DNA from 3 places in the Paenibacillus sp. EKM211P genome. Region 3 is predicted to be linked to each of the others. Evidence: predicted binding sites of a transcription regulator. Region 3 holds the regulator's gene; each other region holds the start of a gene.
What was found. Region 3 encodes Rex, which represses fermentation and respiration genes when NADH is low (regulators of the CRP and FNR family bind a similar motif). Its sites were predicted from a motif close to TTGTGAAATATTTCACAA; they were not measured.
Positions count from the first base shown of each region.

Region 1 (6,267 bases), on a different contig from region 3:
TGAGACGTCCATTCTTGCACCATTTTTTGAACGCAGCTATGGCTTCTTCCTTGCTGATCGAAAAAGGAATAACCTGCGCCGGAGCTAGCTTCCCGGTCAGTCGATCACCCAGTACCACGGCAGAACCACAAAAGCTGCACACCGTTGCACTCGTCTCCACTTCGGTCATAATCACTGCTCCACAGTTATTGCAATGATACTCATGGGCCTCATCTTCTGAAAAAACACGATTGGTCAGAGGATCAGGAATCGTATCGATGTTGTCCTCTCTTCCGCAGCTATGGCAAGATAACATTCCTGTCTCACTGTCAAAGACCATGCCGCTGCCGCAGTTGGGGCATTTGTATTCGATAACCGGCATCTGCTCACCTCTTCATGTAGAAACTATTATGATTCTTTGGAATTGATTTTCTGCTTGATTGCAGCCAGCTCATCTTCTGCATTGGTACTCTTCTCATATTGCGTGAATAACGCACCCAGGTCGTCCTTCGTCTCTCCCCGGAGCTCAGCTATCGCCATCGCTTCATCATATGCCTTGTTTGCCTTCTCTTCCAAGGCTTCGAATACAGAATCATGGTCGCCCATAGCATTCAAGGCTTGCTGTGCTTTGGCGACTGCCAGCTTCCCTTTAAGTTCGGCACGCCGCACTTCCAGCCGCCCTATGTCGGATACCAATTTCTCCTGCATTTGTTTCATATGTACGGCGTTTGCCGAAGCTAATTCATAAGAGGTCTGTAACGATTCCAGTTTCTCTGCCTGCAAGATTTTACGTTCCAGAAACTTTCGAGCCTCATCTTCATTGCCAGCTTCCACAGACTTACTTGCATAATGCTGGAGCTTTTTGATCTCAGCTCTACATTCATCCAGTGCTCTTTTCGCTCTTTTCTCATCAGCTAGTACCGAGGCTGTTTCCGCTTTCACCTTGCCCAGATCACTGTTCAAGTTCCGCGTATAATCATCAATGGTCTTCTCCGGATCGCTTGCCTTATCCAATAAGGCGCTGATATTTACCTTCATAATATCCTTAAACCTTGATAAAATCCCCATAATGACCTCCTTCGAAAGGACTACATTCCCCCATATCATACATCAAATCCGGTTAAAAATGTTCATCATTCATCATAGCTATACTCAGGCCTATCGCATCCTTTCCGCTATTACTAAAAAGCAAAGGGTTCAAAAACCCTCTACAGATTTTTGAACCCTTCGAATTCATTGTAGATTACAGTTCTTCATAGAAATTGGGGTCCTGGTCCCATAGCCGTCCATCTTCCCTGCTAAGCGCTGAAATCACGTTCATTTCCTCTGGTGACAACTCAAAATCAAAAATGTCCAGATTTTCCGTCTGATGTTTTTCAGAAGAAGCCTTAGGAATTGGGATCGCTCCCAGTTGAATATGCCAACGTAAAATCGCTTGTGTCGCGGTTTTGCCATGAGCAGCGGCAATTTTCCCAATCTCCTCGTTCTCCATCATGCTGTGACCGCGACCCAAAGGGCTCCACGATTCCGTCACAATGCCCTGTTCAGCATCTTTGGTACGCTGATGCTCCTGATTAAATAATGGATGCAGTTCAACCTGATTGATGCTCGGCGCGATACCTGTTACCCGAATCAATCGTTCAGTATGCTCAGGCAGGAAATTGCAGACTCCAATCGAACGAATATAGCCCCGCTTCTTCGCCTCAATCAATGCCTGCCAGGCTTCAACATACCGATCAATTTTGGGATTCGGCCAATGGATCAAATACAGATCATAATAGTCCAAACCGCCTCTATATAGTGACTCTTCGATCGTGACAATGGCTTCCTGATACGCATGTCGACGACCTGGAAGTTTGGAGCAAATCAACAATTCTTCTCTCGGTACTGAACTCTGCTGGACAGCTTTCCCGACAGCGCCCTCATTTTCATAGTTAAAAGCTGTGTCAATCAGACGGTAACCCGCATCAATCGCGCTGGTTATCACTTTTACTCCATCTGCACCCTTCAACCCAGCAGTTCCAAATCCAATGGCAGGCACCTTAGTGCCATCATTTAATACCTTCTCTGGAATTTGATGGTTCATATTAACAGCCTTCTCTCCTATTCTCTTATACCATAACACCTCTTCAATATTCAGACAAAATACAGTGAACCATTCGGTTCCCATATACTTATTACCCACTTGCTCGTGACTTCCCTATTAAATTCTCAGTGTGCTACATCAAAAAGTGCCTGATCCCCGTTGAAATCATACTTGAATTCAAGGGGTCAGGCACATCTATACTACTACCAAATCATATATTCCAGCTCATACTTGACTGCTTGGTTGTCCAACACAAAGCTGAAATGTACTATACTTTTTTATTTCAGGCCTTCCCATACCCAGTTCTCTACCTCTGGCAAGTCAATACCTTCTTCACGAATAAACTGATGATGTTTCTTAACTATTGCATCCATTTCATCCGCAATATTTGCGTACTTTCCAGCGTTAGGTAAGCTTAGAACAGCTTCCTTCACCAAGTCAAAACGGTCCATTTGATTCAATACACGCATATCAAATGGTGTCGTAATATCGCCATTTTCACGGTAACCATGTACATGCAGATTATGGTTATGACGGTCAAAGAACAGATCTTTGATCAGACCTTCGTAACCATGGAAAGCGAATACGACTGGCTTGTCCTTTGTGAAAAATTGATCAAACTCAGCGTCAGATAATCCACGAGGATCTAACTTTTGGCTTCTCAGCTTCAGTAAGTCTACTACGTTGATGTAGCGAATCTTCAAGTCAGGCAGTTTTTTATGCAAAATCGAGATCGCAGCTAAGCTTTCAATCGTTGGCTCTGTACCAGCAGAAGCGATGACAATATCAGGCTCTCCGCCTTGATCTGTACTTGCCCAGTCAATAATCTTCAACCCTTTGTCTACCAATTCTTTTGCTTCATCAGCAGAGAACCATTGTGGACGTGGGTGTTTGGACGAAACAACCAAATTGATCTTTTGACGGTCATTTAAAATAGTGTCAAAAACAGCTAAAAGAGAGTTGGCGTCAGCTGGCAGATACTCACGAATAAATTCTGGTTTCTTATCAGCCAAATGACCCAACAAGCCTGGATCTTGGTGTGTATACCCGTTATGATCCTGTTGGAAGACCGTTGAAGTTGCTACAACATTCAATGATGGGATATCTGCACGCCATCCTTGATCCGTTGCTTTACGCAGCCATTTGAAGTGTTGAGTGATCATCGAGTCAACCACACGCAGGAAGGCTTCGTAACTTGCAAAGAAACCATGACGACCTGTTAACACGTAACCTTCCAGCAATCCTTCAGCTTGGTGTTCAGATAATTGGGAATCAATGACACGACCATACGATGACAAGAATTCATCATTAGGCTCAATAATTTGATCCATCCATTGGCGTTTGGTTACTTCAAAAACAGGAGCCAAGCGATTAGACATCGTTTCATCAGGCCCGAAGATTCTGAAATTACGATTCTCTTCATTTAAAACAACCACATCTTTAACGTATTTACCTAACACAGACATATCTTGCGCAATCACTTTACCAGGCGTGGAGTTATCCAACGCATAGTTACGGAAATCAGGCAATTTCAAGTCTTTAATAAGGTTACCTGCATTCGCAACAGGGTTCATTCCCATTCGTTTATCGCCAGTAGGCAAAATTTTAGCAATCTCTGCTTTTAACCGACCGTTTTCGTCAAACAATTCCTCTGGTCTATAGCTATTCAGCCATTCTAATAAAGCAGGCGCGTGCTGCATATTTTTTTGATCGACCGGAATTGGAACCTGATGGGCACGGAACGAATTTGTATTCGGCACGCCATCCCATTCCTTTGGACCTGTCCAGCCTTTAGGTGAACGGAAGATAAGCACTGGCCACGCCGGACGAGTAAGGTCATTATTTTCACGCGCATTCTTTTGAATAGCTTCAATCTTTTCGATGGCAGTATCCAATACTTTCGCCATTTCTGGGTGCATGTGATCAGGATCTTCACCTTCAACAAAGAATGGTTCCCAACCCAAACCTTTAAAGAACGAGGTTAACTCTTCTTTTGATTGGCGAGACATAATCGTTGGGTTACTAATTTTGAAGCCATTTAAATGTAAGATCGGCAGCACTGCGCCATCCGTGATTGGATTGATAAATCGGTTAGAGAACCACGAAGCGGCCAATGGACCCGTTTCAGCTTCACCATCCCCAATAACAACAGCCGAGATCAGATTCGGATTATCTAGAATAGCACCTACACCATGAGAAAGGGAATAGCCCAGCTCCCCACCTTCATGGATAGATCCAGGGGTTTCAGGCGCAGCGTGTGAAGCAATACCGCCAGGGAATGAAAATTGTTTGAACAGTTTCTTCATACCTGGGATATCCTGCGTGATTTGCGGATAAATTTCGGTGTAGCTTCCATCAAGATATGAATTTGAAACCATCACTTGGCCGCCGTGACCAGGGCCTTCAATGTAAAGCATGTTCAAATCATATTTATTAATAACACGATTAAGATGAGCATAAATAAAGTTTTGGCCTGGAATCGTGCCCCAGTGTCCAATAGGCTTAACCTTTACATCCGAATCTTTCAAAGGTTCTCTCAACAAAGGATTGTCTTTTAAATAAAGCTGACCTACTGAAATGTAGTTCGTTGCACGCCAGTATGCATCAAGTTTTTCCAAATATGTTTTAGACGAGTAATCTTCTAACACGGGTGATAAAGCCATGGTGTCCACTCCCTAGTAATTTTGTTTGTAATTTATTTCCGGAAATTTCATCTACATGTACATCATAACGCTACGCTGAATTAATTCAACCTTTTTCACAAGTGATACGGTCCAATTTTGTGAAATTTTGAACATACTATGAAATATAAATTAAAAAGACAGTAAAAAAGCTCTTACATTAAAATATATAGAAGGATAAACCAATAAAATTTGTGATAAATGAAGAGTTTGCAGACTCTAATTCTTTTTCAAAACTATAAAAAAAAGACCGGAGAATTCTCCAGTCTTTTCATTAGTGTACCGATACAAAGGTATTAAATTTCAAATATTTGTAGTGAAATCGCATATGCGAAAATTCAAATGGGGTACCGTTATCCAAAAAGAAAACACCCTCCATAATGCCTACGGGTTCATTTTCTTTCAATTGCAGCAGCTTTTGATCATTCTCTTCAGACGGTTCTGCAAAAATAGATAAAAAGGATTTGGTGACGGCCAGGTTCCGCGAGTCCTCCAAATAATTAAAAATGGAACCCTCAATAATCGTCTGATTTAAATCCTGGACAATTTTAATGGGGATATAGCCCGTTTCGATCATAAATGGATCATCATCAAACAGACGTAACCGAACGATTTTATAAACAAAATCATGAGTGTCCAAGAACAAATCGCGCTGTAGTTCTTCTGTCGGTGGAATGACCTCAAAACTCAATACTTTGATTTTTGGCTTTTTGCCATGCATTTGAAAATTATCAGTAACTCCTAGATTAGAGCCCTCGTAGTTAAAGATAGATTCATTTCTTATGTATAAGGGATTAATAAATGTCCCGGAACCTTGTTTTTTGAAAATAATTCCGACACTCTCCATTTTAGTCAGAGCACGTTTAATGGAACTACGACTAACCTGGTAAGTCTCACTAAGACTACGTTCATCTGGCAATCTCATATCTGCAAACTTTCCAGCGAAAATTTTCATTTTAAGATCGTCAATAATTTGCTTATAGACAAATTGTGTCATATAGTACTCCTCTTTCAGGTCTTCTATAACTCCATATAGTTTACCATAAACATGCCCATTTCATCTCATGTTTGTTTGTGTCCCTTCTACTTTACATCCTTATGCATAATGCTACCATGACATATACATCACACCACTGAAACATATCTGCAAATCAGCAAAAAATACAGCACTTCCACATTAACATCCGCATAGGAGCAAGCCTGTTTCGAACTTTGTGGGTTGTTTGACTAGACCAGGCTAAAATCCTTGAATACATTGTTATTATTTATCTCGTTCAAAGGTTCTCTAATTAGAATGGTGGGGGGAGATCACATTGGCTATCCGCTACAGCGTCATCATTCCAACCTATAATCGCGCCCAGCAGCTGTTGCTCACACTCGCTTCATTTGAATCACAAACCTACCCGAAGCAACTATTCGAAGTCATTGTAGCTGATGATGGTTCTACAGACGGAACGAAAGAAATGGTCGAAGGCTTCAAAGCATCCTATCCTCTTATCTATGTGTCACACCCTGAACAAC
Region 1 covers NZ_JAAMNS010000006.1:166,907-173,173, forward strand. The annotation lists gene G9G57_RS12190 (TFIIB-type zinc ribbon-containing protein) at 1-361, opposite strand, end outside; gene G9G57_RS12195 (PspA/IM30 family protein) at 388-1,047, opposite strand; gene G9G57_RS12200 (aldo/keto reductase) at 1,223-2,065, opposite strand; gene G9G57_RS12205 (phosphoketolase family protein) at 2,344-4,728, opposite strand; gene G9G57_RS12210 (GntR family transcriptional regulator) at 5,021-5,743, opposite strand; gene G9G57_RS12215 (glycosyltransferase) at 6,060-6,267, shown strand, end outside.
Region 1: a site for Rex is predicted at 4,846-4,863, ahead of G9G57_RS12205 (phosphoketolase family protein). Genes of this name have one in related genera too.

Region 2 (6,267 bases), on a different contig from region 3:
TGCTAGACCACAAGTAGCAGCAAGAGGTTAGAGGGTGCGCCAAGTGGCAGCATCACGGTAAGGTTTTGTGAATATTGGCATGTCCGTCACGTTTTGGGTAAAATAGGTTGAGAACCTAAACCAAGCGACACGAAGGAGGATGCTATATGTCTGTCTATTCATATAATGCCGTAACACCAGCTAATCAGGAGGTTTCTCTGGAAACTTACACAGGTAAAGTGCTGGTTATTGCGAATACCGCTAGTAAGTGCGGACTTACCCCGCAATATGGGGATTTGCAAAAGCTTTATGACGAATATAAGGATCGGGGACTCGTTGTTTTAGGCTTCCCTTGCAACCAGTTTGGCGGTCAGGAGCCGGGCAGCAGCGAGGAAGCGGCTGAATTTTGCCAATTGAATTACGGGGTTAATTTCCCGGTATTCGCTAAAGTGGATGTGAACGGACCAGATACAGCCCCTCTGTTTGAATATCTGAAGAAGCAACAGCCTGGAGAACAGGAAGATGGTACAATTCAGTGGAATTTTACAAAATTCATTGTGAATCGGGAAGGTGTGCCTGTGGGACGCTTTGAGCCCAAGGAGTCACCGGAAGCGATGAAAACGGCCATTGAGCAGTTATTATAATAGCTTCGTGTAATTTCAAAGTATATGTGTAAACAAGGTCTGATTTCCGCTTGTCTTAGGGGAAACGGACCTTTTTTTATTCCCTACATACGCATTTGCCTAAAGATTGACGTATCGTGGGAAAGTCTGTTCCAGGAGCATAATCAAGAGGCAGGTAGGGAAAACTGAATGGAGCAAAAAAAGATTTCAGCAAACGGCTGAGTTCAGATATCCTTGCCTTTTAAAATGTGGACAAATTGTGAATATCATAAAAAGCTATTGTAATGTGAAAAATATCACACTATAATAAGCGCATGAAGTGAAATAAATCACAAGAAGTAATGAGTTATCTAAGTGAAAGTATTCACAATTATTATACATTTTATGCCCACACACCAAGGAGGAATTCAACATGAAAGTAGCAGTTATCGGATGTACACACGCAGGTACGGCAGCCATAGTCAACACAGCTAAATGTTATCCAGATGCCGAAATTACGGTCTATGAGCGTAATGACAATATTTCATTTTTATCTTGTGGTATTGCACTGTATGTAGGTGGTGTCGTCAAAGATCCGCACGGATTGTTTTATTCGTCCCCAGATCAACTGGCTGATATGGGTGTAGTGACCAAGATGCTTCATGAGGTAACGAGTGTAGATACAGCGGGCAAGACGCTGCATGCACGTAATCTCCAAACCGGTGAGGAATTTACGGATACATTTGATAAATTGATTGTGACTACTGGATCGTGGCCAATTATTCCGAAGCTGGAAGGCATTGAACTGGATCATATTTTGCTCTGCAAAAACTATAATCATTCGAATGAAATCATTGAGAAAGCCCAACATGTACAGAACATTACTGTCGTGGGAGCTGGATACATTGGTGTTGAGCTGGTAGAAGCTTTTCAAATGAACGGTAAGAACGTAACGCTGATCGACAGTGCTGATCGTATATTGAATAAGTATTTAGACCATGAGTATACAGACCGGATTGAGAATTCCCTGAGAGAACATGGCATTAAGCTGGTACTTGGCGAGACAGTAAGTCGTTTTGAGGGGACTAACGGTAAAGTAAGTAAGGTCGTGACCTCCAAAGGAGAATATGAAACAGAGCTTGTTATACTCTGTATCGGTTTCCGACCTCAAACGGATCTGCTCAAAGGTCAGGTAGATATGTTGCCTAACGGTGCGATCATTGTGGACAATTATATGCAAAGTAGCTGCCCAGACGTGTTTGCAGCAGGCGACAGTTGTGCAATTCGTTATAATCCGACTGGCAAAACAGCTTATATCCCATTGGCGACCAATGCGGTTCGTATGGGTACGCTGGTGGCGCGTAATCTGGTACAACCTACCATTGCCTACATGGGAACACAAGGAACCTCGGGTATCAAAATTTACGAAGATAATATTGCGGGAACAGGAATGACGGAAGCCGCAGCAACGGACGAGGGGATGACTGTAGAAGCTGTAACCATTGAGGACAGCTACCGTCCTGAGTTTATGCCGACTTCTGAAAAGGTGTTGCTGAAGGTTGTATATGAGCAGGAGACACGGAGAATTGTTGGGGCACAAATTATGTCGAAGGTCGATTTGACACAATCCATTAACACCCTGTCTGTAGCCATTCAAAATCATATGACCATTGATCAGTTGGCCTTTGTCGATTTCTTCTTCCAGCCGCACTATAACAAGCCTTGGAATTTCCTGAACGCGGCAGGTTTGCAGGCATTGCCTACAATATCCGAACGGAACCCAGTTACTGTATAATCCGATTTGTCTGTGACATTGTTCATAAGTTTGTCAACAATCTGAAAGCGTACGGATGAATCCTTATAGTACAATATAGAGAGCATAAGGATTAGGGGGAGAAGTAGATAATGGGTTTGTTTTATATCCTTTTTCTTGTAGTTGTCGCAGCCATCGGTCTGGGCGGAGTACTTTGGTTCTTGAAAGCCGTTGAAAAGGAAGAATATAATTAAATGTAAAGCGCATAGCAGCTCAGTAGCAGTAGATGTAATAATATAGAAAGACAGTCCTTTTTCGAGGGCTGTTTTTTTTATAGTTGAGAAAGTGATTTTTTTCACAAACAAAATCACTGATTTTAAATAAAATATGAAAGAAGAATATTTTGTTTAAAAGATATTAAAGGAGCGGGGGCAGATGGCAAGCTATAAACCGGGGCAAATTGCCGAAAAGACGGTGGAAACAGGAGTGGCCAAGGCGAACAACCCGTGGACTGTGGCGGTGGTATTGGGATTTTTGGCAGGTGCATTTATTGCACTCGGGTTTTTGCTGGATATACGCGTTATTGCAAGTGCACCTAAAGAATGGGGAAGCATTGCTACCTTTATTGGAGCTGCGGTGTTCCCTGTAGGTCTGGTGTTAGTTTTGATAGCTGGTGGGGAATTGCTGACCGGCAATATGATGGCAGTCCCTTTGGCAAGATGGGCAGGACGAATTAAGACAGGAGCCATGCTTCGTAATTTGGCAATTATTACGCTCAGTAATTTTGCAGGTGCATTATTTGTTGCATTTTTCTTTGGGCATGTTCTAGGCTTGACCGAAACGGGTCCTTACCTGGATAAAGTGGTGGATATGGCAGGACATAAGCTGCATGAAAGCTTTTTGCAGTCTTTTATATCAGGTATAGGATGTAACTGGCTCGTAGCACTTGCTGTATGGTTAGCGTACAGCACAGACTCCGTTGGTGGAAAAATTATGGGAATTTGGTTCCCGACCATGGCCTTTGTTGCTATTGGATTCCAGCACGTTGTTGCCAATATGTTTCTCATTCCGGCGGCTATATTTGCAGGTCATTTTTCGTGGGCAGAGTATGTTATGAATTTCATTCCGGTCTGGTTGGGGAATTTGGTAGGAGGCAGTCTGTTTGTGGCTGGAGCCTACTGGCTGGCCTATCTGAAAAAAACTCAAGCCAACACACATTCCGTGAATGAACCTCAAACTACTTCTTCAGTTACATCCAAGCCGTTGAGTGATCATGCATAATCACGTTACTTTATGAAGCAATAAACAAAGCAAATCCGCCATGACAGGCCCGGGGGAACGAAACCTGTCATGGCGGATTTTTTTGGGAGTGGTCCATGATTTGGCATGGAGGATGAGTGTGCTCTCGTCCATAATGCCTTGATCTCTTTTACCCTGGGTATGTAATGATGAAACAGAATGATAAAAAAATAATTATACTTTTTAAAATCCGTTTTGCTCTATGCAGCAGACGGATTTTTTTTTATATTTTGGAGAGCTACTGTGTGGTAAAATCCTTCTCTTGCCATAGGCCAAAGCTGTAGATATGATAAGAACAGTGTAATTTTTGGAAACGGTAACGGAAAGGAGCATTTAACCATGGATCATCGCAATAGCGCGCCTCTTGAGGCCACACTTCAACAAAATCTACAAAGAGGACAGCGGATGACGGAGCAGCAGAATGGTATTTTTCCGGCTGTATGCCCGTTGGATTGCCCGGATACGTGTGGGCTCCTGCTTCACAAGGAAGATGGAAAGATAGTCAAGGTGACTGGTAATCCGGATCATCCCATTACCAAAGGGGCTATATGCAACAAAGTCCGCAATATGACCGAGCGCGTATATGATCCGGATCGGGTGCTTTATCCGTTGAAGCGTGTAGGTGCCAAAGGGGAAGGGAAATTTGAACGAATTAGCTGGGAGGAAGCGGTCGATACCATTACAGGTCGGTTCAAGGAGCTGATACGTACGGATGGACCGGAATCCATACTCCCCTACAGCTTTTATGGCAATATGGGCGTATTGAGTGTGGATGGAATGGATCGTCGCTTTTTCAATGCACTGGGTTCAAGCCAGCTGGATCAGACGATTTGTAGCGTGGCTGGGAATGAAGGCTGGGCATCCGTTATGGGGTTTAAGGGCGGCACGAGCCCGGAGGATACAGAAGATGCAGAGCTCATTATTGTATGGGGTGGAAATGTCATAAGCACCAACATGCATCAGGTCGTATTGGCTGAGAAAGCACGTAAAAAAGGTGCTAAGGTGGTCGTAATTGATGTTCATCGCAACCGGACGGCGCAATGGGCGGATTGGTTCATTCCATTATATCCGGGTACGGATACGGCGCTTGCGCTGGGGGTTATGCATGTACTGTTTGATCAGGGACTGACAGACGACGAATTTTTACATCGCTATACTGTAGGTCACGAGGAACTGCGCGAGCATGTTAAGACCTATACACCAGAGCGGGTTTCGCGGATTACCGGCGTGCCGAAAGAGGATATTATCCGTTTGGCGGAAATGTACGGAAAGGCGCGAGCGGCCTATATCAATATTGGAAATGGGCTTCAGCACCATGATAATGGCGGTATGAACGTACGCGCAGTTACATGCTTGCCTGCACTCACTGGACAATGGTTGAAGCACGGCGGAGGAGCGTCGCGCTCCAATGGCGCTTATGCCAAGATTAACAGCGCCCATCTGGAGCGTCCTGATCTGCGACAGAACCCGGATGCCCGGGTGATCAACATGAACCGGATTGGAGAGGCGCTGCTACAAAAGGAACAGCCGATTAAGGCGTTATTCGTATATTGTAGTAATCCGGTAGTTGTAGCACCCGATTCGCAACGGGTAACGGAGGGATTTGAACGAGAGGATCTGTTTACGGTTGTTCATGACCTGTTCCTTACTGATACGGCCTGCTATGCAGATATTGTGCTGCCTGCTGCGTCTTCTTTTGAAGGAACAGATCTATACAAATCGTATTGGCACCACTATATCCAGATGCAGAAGCCTGTTATTGATCCGTTAGGTGAAAGCAAAAGCAATTATGAGCTATTTAGCCTGCTCGGACAGGCAATGGGCTTTGATGAAGCTGCCTTTACGGAAAGTGAAGAGGATATGATCGCAGGCGCGCTTGATAATCCAACGAACCCTTATCTCAATGGTGTAACCTTGGATGCCTTAACAAAGTTGCCTTTTGTAAAGCTCGATATGACGCCAAAGGCTACTTATTTGGAGCGTTTAACTACTCCTTCAGGCAAGATCGAGTTGTATTCGGAAAAGATGAAACAAGCAGGTCTGCCTGCATTGCCCTCCTATGTACCGCTGGTCGAAGGGTATGACGGAGAGCATCGGCCGCAAGCGGATGACCGTTTTCCATTGATGTTTGTTTCACCGCCAAACCATAATTTTTTGAATTCTACATTTGCTAATTTGCCCAAACATCAGCGCTTGGAACGGGAGCCCTTGCTGCAAATTCACCCGGAGGATGCTCAGGCAAGAGACATCGCAGATGGTGATCCGGTTACCGTCTGGAATGACAGGGGAATGTATGAATTGAAAGCCAAGGTCACCGATCTGATGCTGCCCGGCACGGTGATTAGCCAAGGATTATGGTGGAAAGGCAAAGGACGCAGACAGCGCGCCAATGCGTTAACCTCTGACCGGCTGTCGGATATGGGGCAGGGGGCTACTTTTTTCTCAACGGTGGTGAATGTGAAGCGCCAATGAGAAACTGCCTTTCATGGCGCCAGGTGCAAAAGGAGAAGTAAAACATATGAAATGGTTGGAGTCTTATCCGAAAGAAGTAAAAGTATTTCTCATTGCCAGCCTGATTAATTCCGCCGGAAGTTCCCTCATGTGGCCGCTCGTTAGCATGTATGTATTTGACGA
Region 2 covers NZ_JAAMNS010000001.1:464,377-470,643, forward strand. The annotation lists gene G9G57_RS02160 (ABC transporter ATP-binding protein) at 1-31, shown strand, start outside; gene G9G57_RS02165 (glutathione peroxidase) at 147-623, shown strand; gene G9G57_RS02170 (FAD-dependent oxidoreductase) at 1,015-2,376, shown strand; gene G9G57_RS02175 (formate/nitrite transporter family protein) at 2,770-3,615, shown strand; gene G9G57_RS02180 (molybdopterin-containing oxidoreductase family protein) at 3,973-6,105, shown strand; gene G9G57_RS02185 (MFS transporter) at 6,152-6,267, shown strand, end outside.
Region 2: a site for Rex is predicted at 2,678-2,695, ahead of G9G57_RS02175 (formate/nitrite transporter family protein). Genes of this name have one in related genera too.

Region 3 (6,267 bases):
ATCCAGCAGAGGCTATAAGCCAGTTTCAAAAGGTGCTGCACCTGACTGAACAGCCAGGGCTAAAAGCGGTCATCTATAATGCGCTGGGTTGTTTGATGGCAAAGCAGGCTGACGTAAAAGAGGCGCAAAAATATTTTGCTCTCGCGCATCAGTTCGATCCAACGTTGCCCGAGCCACTGCACAATATGCAAGCCTGTTTGTCCGGTGTCGAAAAGCTTCGCTACGACAGCTCCATGTTGACCTGGATGTAGTTGTCAGACACCGAGTAAGACGATGCATGCCCACCTCCTTAGGCGGCGTGTGCATCGTCTTTTTTGGCTGTCTTAATTTCCAAACACGCAATCTTCTGCTATGCTATTATACAGAGTTATTATCATTGTATGTGTCATAAGAAAGGATTAAGCTCGAATGAAATTTGCGGTATTGGATTTTGAAACGACAGGCACCCAGTCCGCGGATGACATCATTCAAGTCGGACTTGCAATTATAGATCATGATAACAGCATTTCCTGTGTTTACGGCTCTTATGTAAACCCTGGCAGATCTATTCCACCTTTTATCACCGGATTGACCGGAATTACAGACGATGACGTCAAGGATGCACCTGCACTCGAAGAAATGATGATGGAGCTCGTGCCTATGCTGGACGATGTCGTACTCGTCGGTCATAACGTGGCGTTTGATTTTAATTTTTTGCAAAGCGCTTTGGACCGGTGTGGATATTTACCTTTTAGCGGTAGAATTTTGGATACGATGGATTTTCTGAAAATTATGTTTCCATCGTTATCTTCTTATCAGTTAGGTTTTGTTTCCTCAGAGTTTGGGCTGGCGCATGACCGCCCTCATCAAGCAGACAGCGACGCGTTGGCTACGGCTGAGGTGTTTTTAAAGTGTCTGGGTGAGCTTCAAGCACTGCCTCTGATAACGATACAGCGGCTTAGCGATTTGTTCGCAGAGGAAGACAGCGACCTGGGTTGGTTTCTTGACGGCATACGAGAAGAGAAAGAGCTAGATCCTATTCAGGATTTGGAGAAACATCAGTTTTTTCGTCAGCTTGCGCTTAAAGTGGAAGATTGGACTGAACTGGCTGCTCCACGCAGAGAAGATGATCCGAATCCACTGTCAGGCGTTTCCTTTGAGCAGTATATGAATGATGTACGGGACAATTTGCGTTCATCCTTGAGCCAATATGAGGAGCGCGAGGCGCAGATACAAATGATTGAGAGTGTAAATCAAGCCCTGAGTCAAGATAAGCATTTGTTGATCGAGGCGGGTACAGGAACAGGGAAGTCCCTGGGCTATTTGCTTCCGTCACTGTATCACAGTGTAAAATATGGGCAGAGGGTCACCGTAAGCACGCATACCATTAATCTGCAGGAGCAATTGCGAGAGCGTGATATTCCGATGCTGACCAAAGTGATTCCCTTCCCGTTCCGGGCTGCCATCTTTAAGGGACGGGGGCATTATTTGTGTCTGCGTAAGTTTGAACATAAAATAAACAGAAGAGACTTCGCGACACCAAAGGAAGACTTGATTACAGCGGCTCAAATGATTGTCTGGCTGACTCTGACAGAAACCGGTGATGATGAGGAACTAAACCTGAGCAATCGTGGAGGGGATTTTTGGGAAACGGTTGCTAGTGATTCCGAGTCCTGTCTTGGTCGTTCTTGTCCATGGTTCCGCAAATGCTACTATCATCGTGCACGTCATGAAGCAGGAATAGCGGATGTGGTTATAACGAATCACTCCAAGCTGTTCACCGACGTCAAAGCAAGTCATCAGCTGCTGCCTAGCTATGAACACTTGGTGATTGATGAGGCACATCATCTAGAGGAAGTAGCTGGTAAGCACCTGGGCATGCATATGAAATATTTCACACTCGTGCATACGCTGACTCGATTGTTCAAGGACAGCAAGAATGGGCAATTGCCTTCGTTACGTCAGCAGTTGGCAAAGTCGGGGCATGAGAAGTCGACGGAATGGGCCTCGGTCATTGATCAGTTGTACCCACTTGTGTTAGAGGTTAAGGAAACTTGGGACCTACTAAGCGATAAGCTGTTTGGCATGTTGCCGGAGCGAACTGATGCCACACCAGGTGAAACGGGGCAATTTTCTTCGCGTCTCAAACCGTCAGCCAAGCCTGCAAAGTGGGATCAGGCGGCGGCATTGGAAAATCAGCTTTATGTAACATTGAGCGAAATTTTGCGCAAGGGCGACAAGCTGATGCTGGATGTCAAGGAAGAACATGACGATTATGCGGCGGATAGTCTCATTACAGATATCACGGGTCTGCTTAAGGATTTGGCGGGGATTAGGGAAAATTTGCGCTTCTTTATACGACTCGATGATGAAACAACCGTATATTGGCTTGAAGCGAGTGGACAATTCCGGAGTAAATCATTGCAATTTTATGCGGTGCCCGTCGATGTGAGCCGCCAGTTGAAAGAAATGTTTTTTGACAAAAAAAGAAGTATTATTCTGACATCTGCTACTTTATCGGTAGATAAATCGTTTCAGTACATGACCGATCAACTCGGTTTGCAGGAGGCCGCAGATCAAGGACGATTAATGACGTCACAGCTCCCATCACCCTTTAATTATAGGGATCAGGTGTTGCTGGTCATTCCGCGAGATTTTCCGAGTGTGAAGGGCAGTGTAGGAGATGCACATTTTGTAGAGATGCTCGTTAGCTCTCTAGGAGCGACTGCCCAGGCAACGCGGGGGAGAATGCTCGTTCTGTTTACTTCCTATCGGATGCTCCGGCAAGTGTATGAGCCGCTCAAAGAGGCGTTAGCATCCAGCGATATTACCGTGTTAGGACAAGGTGTGGACAGTGGGAGTCGCAGCAAGCTAACCCGCCGTTTTCAGGAAGCGAAAGCTTCTGTATTGCTGGGAACTAGTAGCTTCTGGGAAGGCGTCGATATTCCAGGGAAAGCTTTGACTTGTCTGGCTATCGTTCGCTTGCCGTTTCAACCGCCCAATCACCCGTTACTGGAGGCCAAAAGTGAGTTGCTCCAGCAGCAGAAGAAGAATCCATTTATGAAGCTGTCTGTACCACAAGCGGTTATTCGCTTCAAACAGGGATTTGGGCGATTGGTACGTACAGCGAGCGACCACGGAGTCGTCATCGTTTACGATACGCGTGTGATCGAATCCTATTACGGAAAGCACTTTTTGTACTCGTTACCGGGACCAAAAATGGAGCATATGCCATCGGAGCAAATGGTGCCCCGCATCGCCGAATGGCTCCAATCTGCCCCGGAGACAGAGGCACAACGGACGGACACCTAAAGTCCGTTACAATTAGGGGGAGCAAGTATGAAATCAGATAAAATTTCAGAGGCTGTCGTACGGAGATTACCCGTATATTTACGTTATCTGAATGCACTGCACAAACGGGAGGTGGCTACGGTCTCTTCTCAAGAGCTGGGACAGAGGTTAGATTTGAATCCGGCCCAAATTCGTAAAGATCTTGCCTATTTTGGCGATTTTGGTCGGAAGGGCATCGGTTACGATGTTTCTTATCTAATTGAGAAAATACGCCATATCCTGAAAATCGACCAGCAAATTAATGTAGTATTGGTCGGAGCGGGTAATCTGGGTCAAGCCCTATCGAACTATAATGCTTATTTAAAAGACAATATGAAGATTGTGGCGGTTTTTGATGCGTTCCCGGATAAGGTTGGGACCAGAATCAATACTTTGGTCGTACAGCCGATGGATGAACTGGAAGCGACTGTGAAAGAAAAAAATATACGAATCGGGATTATTACTGTACCTGATTTTGAGGCACAGCACGTAGCTGATAGGCTGATTGAGAGTGGAATTGGAGCGATTTTGAACTTTGCACCTATCATTCTCAAGGCACCGGCTAACATTCGGATACATGCCACAGACTTTACAACTGATTTGCTTAGCCTCGCTTATTATCTGGAGGACGGAAAGGAAGAAGCACAATATGACAGTGAATAAATGGATGATTAAAAACGGCTCGTTTGCCGTGAATGGACCCGAGGCTGGGGTAATCCATGGTTTTATGATTGTGGAGGATAGCCGTATTACTTACATTGGCGAGACTTTGCCTGCGGGTGAGGAAGAGACAGAAGCAATCGACGGCAAGGGGTTATTGTTTTTACCTGGTCTGATCAATACTCATGGTCATGCGGCGATGTCTCTGCTGCGAGGGTATGGAGATGATTTGGCACTTCAAGTGTGGCTTCAGGAAAAAATGTGGCCTATGGAAGCCAAGTTTACATCTACGGATGTGTACTGGGGAACTTCTTTGTCAGTGCTGGAAATGCTGAAAGGTGGAACCACGACTTTCCTGGATATGTACGATCATATGGATGAGGTGGCTCGTGTAGCTGAAGAGTCGGGCATTCGTGCAAGTTTGATGCGTGGAGCCATTGGACTCTGTTCAGAAGAAGAACAGCGGATCAAGCTAGCTGAGGCCGTGACTTTTGCGCGTAACTGGCATGGAAAAGCAGACGGACGTATCACAACAATGATGTCTCCTCATGCCCCATACACATGCCCGCCTGCGTTTATTGAGAAATTTGTTCAAGCAGCACATGATCTCGATTTACCATTGCATACGCACATGTCCGAGACGATCGCCGAAGTTGAACAAAACGTACGCGACTACGGCTTGCGTCCAGTTGCACACTTAGATAAGCTTGGCTTTTTCTCCCGTCCTTCACTTGTTGCCCACGGCGTTCACTTGAACGACGAAGAAATAGCTTTGTTAGCGGAACGAGGTGTGGCGGTATCGCATAATCCAGGCAGCAACTTGAAGCTGGCAAGTGGTGTAGCTAGAGTGCCTGAATTGCTGCGTGCAGGAGTTACTGTTTCACTCGGAACAGATGGTCCTGCCAGCAATAATAACCTGGATATGTTCGAGGAAATGCGTCTGGCGGCACTCATTCACAAGGGAGTATCTGGCGACCCAACGGCAGTTCCTGCAAATGAAGCACTACGTCTGGCAACAGAGTATGGTGCAAAGTCGATTGGTTTAAAAGAGGTAGGAGCGCTGGCAGCAGGCAATAAGGCTGACTTTATCGCGCTAGATCTGGATCAGGCCCATTTCTTGCCGCGTACAGATCTTATTTCTCATGCCGTATACTCTGCAAGTGCCAAAGACGTGGCTCATGTGTGGGTAGACGGCCGTCAGGTTGTGAAAAATGGCGAATGCCTGACGATGGACGAGGAACGTATCAAACATGAGGCACAAGCCGCCTTTGAAGGGCTGCTGTCGCACTAATTTAGGTGTCACATCCCCTTAGAGAGGAAGCACAGGTTTGAAAAATAAGAAGAAATGGATAGCGGTCGCCATTTTGGCCGTAATACTGATCCTGGTCAGCATTTTCTGGTATTATTCGTATGTTACTCAAGACCAGGTGGCTGAGAAAAATGCCGCTATCATGAAGGCCAAGCAATCAGGTGGTCTGGTTAGCACGACTCAGACATGGAAGTCTGTGTGGGATCAGATATATTGGGTAGTTCAAGGAAAAAACGCACAGAATGAAAATATAATGGTGTGGGTTCCTTTTCAAAAAATGGAGGGGAAACCTAACATACCTGCGGCAGATCCAAGCGGTGTTCATACCGAGCTGATGAAAAACGGAGTCGACGAGCAAAAAATGACAGCGATAATTCAGCAGCAACTTCCAAATGCAAAAATTGTAAGGCTCCAACCGAGTGTGTTCAATGGCGAATATGTATGGCAACTGTTTTACGATGATGAAAGCCATCACAACTATACCTTTTACCGTTTCTCAGATGGAGCATCGACGGGGATAAAGTATACTTTGCCTAATTACTAGCGCGATGTTGAGAGTGTGGATCGGTGGCTTGGGAGTACCCAAGAGCGTTAGGAGCGCTGCGTAGTCCATTTGATCTTACGATCGCTTCGCTTCTGCAGATTCAAGTGTTCCACTCCGCTGGCTGACAGCTATGGGGCCACTCCAAATAACTTTTATACTCAGTCTATATAGCTTGGAATGATTGAAAGTATTAGAAAAAGACGCAAATACGATTTAATTCGTATTTGCGTCTTTTTACTTAATGCTCCGCAAAGCTGGACTAAAAGCCAGAAGCATCTTTTTGCCTTATCACAACTCCTCCACACATTGCCTTCGATATTAGATTTACGTTATGGTATACTATATTTTATAAGTGATAGACAAAAATGATAGATAAATGAGTTGCTGATCATTATAAGATCATGCAATTTGGTTGTTTGTTGACATTCGTCCCGTTTCTTCTGGG
Region 3 covers NZ_JAAMNS010000004.1:344,296-350,562, forward strand. The annotation lists gene G9G57_RS09915 (tetratricopeptide repeat protein) at 1-251, shown strand, start outside; gene dinG (ATP-dependent DNA helicase DinG) at 409-3,291, shown strand; gene G9G57_RS09925 (redox-sensing transcriptional repressor Rex) at 3,319-3,972, shown strand; gene G9G57_RS09930 (amidohydrolase) at 3,959-5,260, shown strand; gene G9G57_RS09935 (cell wall elongation regulator TseB-like domain-containing protein) at 5,298-5,822, shown strand.